Regions from separate parts of the Listeria grandensis genome, predicted to be linked through region 2. Evidence: predicted binding sites of a transcription regulator. Region 2 holds the regulator's gene; the other holds the start of a gene.
What was found. Region 2 encodes LexA, which represses DNA repair genes until DNA is damaged. Its sites were predicted from a motif close to CGAACATATGTTCG; they were not measured.

Region 1: a site for LexA is predicted at 1,277-1,290, ahead of uvrB (excinuclease ABC subunit UvrB). Genes of this name have one in related genera too.

Annotation. Positions count from the first base shown of each region.
Region 1 is NZ_JAASUG010000006.1:3,322-6,750, reverse strand. It holds gene HCJ54_RS09135 (hypothetical protein) at 1-318, shown strand, start outside; gene HCJ54_RS09130 (HD domain-containing protein) at 332-982, shown strand; gene HCJ54_RS09125 (CsbA family protein) at 1,000-1,242, shown strand; gene uvrB (excinuclease ABC subunit UvrB) at 1,393-3,369, shown strand; gene uvrA (excinuclease ABC subunit UvrA) at 3,376-3,429, shown strand, end outside.
Region 2 is NZ_JAASUG010000002.1:158,081-161,509, forward strand. It holds gene HCJ54_RS03365 (DUF896 domain-containing protein) at 88-321, opposite strand; gene mscL (large conductance mechanosensitive channel protein MscL) at 352-807, opposite strand; gene yneA (cell division suppressor protein YneA) at 884-1,213, opposite strand; gene lexA (transcriptional repressor LexA) at 1,377-1,991, shown strand; gene glnA (type I glutamate--ammonia ligase) at 2,050-3,387, opposite strand.

The DNA.
Region 1 (3,429 bases), on a different contig from region 2:
TCTGTCATGGCTATCATGTTCAACGATGATTTAACTTCCGTCATTATTATCTCCATTGTCCAGTTTATCCTGATCCAAGCCGTTTGTTATGTCGGCATTTACTCAGTGATGAAAGTAGGCGCGGCACGTGGACATAAACTATTTACCTGGGGTATTTTGACAACACTTATTTTTATGGGGCTTATTTATATTTTTGCAGCAGACAATTTCAGACAATATTCCGCGGCTATTATTGCATTGCTTGGCTTTAGCTCCGCGTTGATCATGAGAGAAGTAGAAAATACGCATCCGGATAACAAAAAACAAGAAGAACAATGAGGAGTGAAATAAAATGGGAATTCATCAATATTTTCGCAGTTTATCAGATTTAGAGAATATTTATCGCTGTCCAGGAAAGTTCAAATACCAAGAGCACTCCGTCGCCGAACATTCCTTCAAAGTGACACAAGTAGCACAGTTCTTAGGCAATGTAGAAGAACAGGCGGGACAAGCGGTTAATTGGCGTGCTCTATACGAAAAAGCACTGAATCATGATTACCCAGAACTGTTCATCGGGGATATCAAAACGCCGGTTAAATATGCGACATCCGAGCTTCGCGAAATGTTATCCGAGGTCGAAGAAACGATGACACGAAATTTTATTGATAACGAAATCCCAACGGAATTCCAAGCAATTTATCATGTCCTGCTGAAAGAGGGGAAAGATGACACGTTAGAAGGTCGCATTCTCGCTGTAGCAGATAAAGTTGATTTGCTGTACGAATCATTCGGCGAAATTCAAAAAGGCAATCCAGAGCCAACGTTCACTAAAATATATAGTGAGGCTTTAGAAACGATCTACCAATTCCGTGAAATGAATTGCGTTCAGTATTTCCTCCGCGAAATCCTACCAGATCTTCTCGCTGAAAAAGGGATTGAAAAAACTGACTTACCAGCATTAACAACTGAAATCAAAGCACGCGTTCTAAAAGAAGATAATTAAAAGGGAGTGCGAAGCCTATGTGGGATCAGCTAATTTCGGCGTTTATTTTTCCTGGGTTGTTGGTCATTATTTTGTCTCGAATAACATACCACCGCTTTGTTGGGTTAGGACTGACCGTCATCTTAATCGCCGTCTCTGCTCGCTTAGGCTTTACAAACACATGGTGGCTTATATTCATTGACGCCATTTCGATGACAATTGGGTTCTTTTTAGCGACACATATGCTTGCTAGATTGCGTCAAGCAGACAAGGAATGGTAGTAAAGAAAGCGAAGATATATTCGTGATATAAATACGAACGTATTTTCGCTTTTTACTGGTGGTTTTCGAACAATTATGGTAGAATAAGTGTAAGTAATGAGTCTGGGATTTGCCTAGGCTCGCTTTCGTTTTGCTAAAGGAGGGGAAAAGGTGAAGGATACATTTCAACTAGTTTCGAAGTACACACCACAAGGCGATCAGCCCAAAGCCATTGAGAAATTAGTGGCTGGTTTAAATAGTGGTATTAAGCATCAAACCTTGCTTGGTGCAACGGGAACAGGGAAGACTTTTACGGTTTCTAATGTGATTCAAGAAGTGAATAAGCCTACGCTTGTCATTGCACATAATAAGACGTTAGCAGGGCAATTATATAGTGAGTTTAAAGAATTTTTTCCAGATAATGCAGTGGAATATTTTGTGAGTTACTATGATTACTATCAACCGGAAGCCTACGTACCACAGACAGATACATTTATTGAGAAGGATTCCAGTGTCAACGATGAAATTGATAAATTACGACATTCGGCAACGGCATCTTTATTTGAACGCCGTGATGTGATTATTATTGCCAGTGTGTCTTGTATTTATGGCTTGGGTTCGCCAGAGGAATACGGTGCAATGCTGGTTTCACTACGACCAGGAATGGAGATTAGTCGCGATCAATTATTGCGTGATTTAGTAGAAATACAGTATGATCGCAACGATATTGATTTTCAACGCGGTCGTTTTCGGGTTCGCGGGGACGTTGTTGAAATTTTTCCGGCATCTCGTGATGAGCACTGTATGCGAGTTGAATTTTTCGGAGATGAGATTGAACGGATCCGGGAAGTAGACGCGTTAACAGGTGAAATCATTGGGGAACGCGACCATGTTTCCATTTTCCCAGCTTCCCACTTTGTGACGCGACCAGATATTATGCAGAAGGCGATTGTGAATATCAAGGCAGAATTGGAAGCTCGCTTGAAAGTGTTGCGTGCTGATAATAAATTACTAGAAGCACAACGTCTTGAACAACGTACGAATTATGATATTGAGATGATGGAAGAGATGGGTTACTGCTCTGGAGTAGAGAATTATTCACGCCATTTATCTTTGCGAGAAGCAGGCTCTACACCATATACGTTGCTGGACTTTTTCCCAGATGATTTCCAAATTGTCATCGATGAGTCACATGTAACGATGCCGCAAATTCGTGGAATGTACAACGGAGACCAAGCGCGTAAACAAATGCTGGTAGATCATGGTTTCCGTTTGCCATCCGCACTAGATAATCGTCCGTTACGATTGGAAGAATTCGAGAAACATGTGAACCAGATTATGTACATTTCAGCTACGCCAGGACCATATGAATTAGAGCGTAATCCAGATGTTATCCAACAGATCATTCGTCCCACGGGGCTACTGGATCCAATTATTGATATTCGTCCAATTGAAGGCCAAATTGATGATTTAATCGATGAAATTAATGATCGCATTAAGAAGAATGAGCGCGTTTTAATTACGACACTGACGAAGAAAATGTCGGAGGACTTAACGGATTATCTGAAAGAGACCGGAATTAAAGTCCAGTATTTACATTCCGAAATAAAAACATTAGAGCGAATTGAGATTATTCGCGATTTGCGCCTAGGTGTATACGATGTCCTTGTAGGGATCAACTTGTTGCGTGAAGGAATCGATATTCCAGAAGTTTCACTTGTGGCCATTTTGGATGCTGATAAAGAAGGATTCCTACGTTCGGAACGTTCCTTGGTACAGACAATTGGCCGAGCTGCGCGTAACCAAAATGGTAGAGTCATTATGTACGCTGATAAAATGACCGACTCTATGAAATTCGCAATCAGTGAAACGTCGCGTCGCCGGGAAATTCAAGAGGCATATAATATCGAACATGGCATTACACCGCAAACAATTATAAAAGACGTGCGTGGCGTCATTGCTGCGACTACGGCTGCTGAGGAAAGAGAAGCCGAGCATCTGAAAGATCTTAGCAAGATGAATAAGAAAGAACGGCTTGCCTTCATTGAAGAGTTGGAACACGAGATGAAAGATGCAGCAAAAGCACTCGATTTTGAACGTGCGGCACAACTTCGCGATACATTACTCGAGTTAAAAGCGGAAGGATGATTGTAGTTGGAAAAAGATAAAATTGTGATACAAGGCGCTAGAGCTAACAATTTAAAAAAT
Region 2 (3,429 bases):
GAAATGTTCGGAATTGCATTAAAATGATCGATAATGTGCGTTTGAATTACTTAAAAAAGGCTAAGCTTTGTGCCTAACCTCTCTAAATTATAGCTTGTTCCGTTCTTCTCTTTTTCGCTTTATCTTTTCCGGTGTTACATCATCACCATTTGGATCAATAAAAGTAGTGTGCTCGATTGTATCGCGCACTTGATTCCGAAAAGATTTAATATATTCTTGTCGTAATGCATCTTGTTCTAACTTCTCTTCCACCGTCAGTATTCCCGCCTTCTTTTTGCGAGACAATTCATTAATCCGGTCTATTTTTTTCTTTTCTAGCATAATTCTCCTCCTTGCGTCTTGACTTCCATCCTATACAGAAACTTCTGGCTCTTCTTTTATAGATAAATCAGAAGTACATTGCGAACATTTTGTTGCTTGTTCTGGAATAGCCGATAAACAATAAGGGCATTCTTTCGTCGCTGGCTTCTTCGGCTCCAGAGGTATGTACTTCGAAACCAATTTAATAATCAAAAATACAGAAAAAGCAATAATTAGGAAACTAATAACGTTATTAATAAACATCCCATAATTAATGGTAGGCGCTCCAGCCGCTTGTGCTGCTTTTAAAGTATCATAGTGCGCCCCGTTCAAACTAATAAACAGATTTGTAAAATCCACATTCCCTATCAACAAACCTAGCGGGGGCATAATAATATCATTCACAAGCGAGTTTACAATACTTGTAAACGCAGCTCCGATGACAATACCAATCGCCATACCTAAAGCATTTCCTTTCGAAATAAATGCTTTAAACTCTTTAAACATCCAAAAACCTCTTTTCTATCATTGTCACCGCTTATTTTACATGAAAAGGCAGGTTTTTTAAAGTATTGTGCACTAACTATTTATCTGCTAATTGGATGGAGCTATCTATGTCTGAGTTCATCCTTTTTACAGGAATTGTAACCATTTCGCCCGCTGTTAACTTACCATCGATGATTTGGTTCTCTTTCTCCACCCATGCGACAAATTCTTGCTTACTCATCTTATACTTACCAGCATACTCATCCGCTAGTCCCCAAATCGAATCCCCACTAGCAACACTGACCTCGTTATAGTCAGATTCCGCCTGATTCACAGTTACTATCAATAACACAGCGCCTAAAACAAAACATGTAATAATAAAAATAATAGCAATATAATACCGATCCCAAATTGTTTTTAAAGTCATCGTTTATCCCTCCAAAAGAATATATGTTCGCTTTTTATTCATTATAGAACACTCGTTCTGTTATGTCAATAAAAAAAACGAACAATTGTTTGCATATCCAAAAAAACTTTGATATACTGGGATTAATAAAAGAAGTAATGAAAGAGTGAACGGGGTGAAACAAATGAAATTATCAAAACGGCAACAAGATATCTATGACTTTATCAAGTCAGAAGTAAAAGACAAAGGCTATCCACCTTCCGTACGTGAAATCGGTGAAGCAGTTGGTTTAGCTTCTAGTTCGACCGTTCATGGACATTTAGCACGACTTGAAGGGAAAGGTCTGATAAGGAGAGATCCTACAAAGCCTAGAGCTATTGAAATTTTGTCATTGGAAGACGACATAGCGACCCCACATGTTATTAATGTTCCTATAATTGGTAAAGTAACAGCAGGAATACCTATTACTGCCGTTGAGAATATCGATGAATATTTTCCACTACCTGAGTATATGGCTAACGGTGAAACAGAGATTTTCATGTTAGAAATCGATGGTGAAAGTATGATTAACGCTGGAATTCTAAATGGTGACAAAGTTATCGTAAGACAGCAAAATTCTGCTAATAACGGCGAAATTGTTGTTGCTATGACGGATGATAATGAAGCAACGTGCAAGCGGTTTTTCAGAGAATCTAGCCATTTCCGATTACAGCCTGAGAATGACTCCATGAAACCTTTACTGCTTAGAAACGTATCTATACTCGGAAAAGTGATCGGTTTATACCGCGACATTCGTTAAGGCCAAGTCAAAAGAGCTTTTCCCACCACGGTGGGAAAAGCTCTTTTTGTACTTTCTATTAATATATTTCCATATATTGATCGCGTTCCCATTGATGGACCGCTGTTCTAAACATGTCACATTCAATGATTTTCGCCTCTACAAAGTGCTCTAAAATGTGTTCACCTAAGCCATCCACAATAACCTCATCGTTAACAAGTTCTTTCAATGCAAGTGCCAAGCTTTCTGGAAGATCATAAATTCCATGCGCGTGACGCTCTTCTTCATTCATACCATAAATATTACGATCTACTGGTTTTGGCGGCGTCAATTTGTTCTTAATACCATCTAAGCCAGCACGTAATAATACAGCCATTGCTAAGTACGGATTCGCTGCTGGATCGACACTACGAAGCTCCAAGCGAGTACTTAAACCACGTGAACTTGGAACACGAACAAGAGGGCTACGATTTTTCCCTGACCATGCAATGTAACAAGGCGCCTCATAACCTGGCACTAGACGCTTAAACGAATTGACCGTTGGATTAGTTACAGCTGTATAGCCTTGTGCATGCTTCAACATACCCGCCAAGAATTGGTAAGCTGTTTCGCTTAGTTGCTCTTCTCCGTTTTCATCAAAGAAAGCATTGCCAGATTCATTGAATAAGGACATATTGAAATGCATTCCAGAGCCGTTGACACCAAATAATGGTTTCGGCATAAACGTTGCATGCAAGCCGTGTTTACGAGCAATTGTTTTTACGACTAATTTGAATGTTTGGATATTATCACAAGCAGTGACCGCATCCTCATATTTGAAATCAATTTCGTGTTGACCAGGTGCAACTTCATGATGGCTCGCTTCAATTTCAAAGCCCATTTCTTCTAACTCTAACACGATGTCACGACGACAATTTTCGCCTAAATCAGTTGGCGCCAAGTCGAAATAACCGGCATTATCATTCAATTCTAGCGTTGGTTTCCCTTTCTCATCCAACTTGAATAAGAAAAATTCGGGCTCTGGTCCTAAGTTAAAATCTGTAAATCCTAAATCATGCATTTCGGCTAATACACGTTTTAAGTTAGCACGAGGATCTCCCGCAAAAATCGTTCCGTCTGGATTATAAATATCACAAATAAGTCTTGCTACTTTCCCTTTCTCCGCTGTCCATGGGAATACTACCCACGTCGCAAGGTCTGGGAATAAGTACATATCCGATTCTTCAATACGGACAAAACCTTCAATAGAGGAACCATCAAACATCATCTTATTATCCAATGCTTTACCTAGTTGGCTCACCGGAATTTCCACGTTTTTAATAATTCCTAGGATATCCGTGAATTGCAAGCGGATGAATTTCACATTTTGTTCGTCTGCGAAGCGAAAAATGTCTTCTTTAGTATACGATGTCGTCATAATTAAATCCTCCCAATAATTGATATTATATAAACTTTTTAA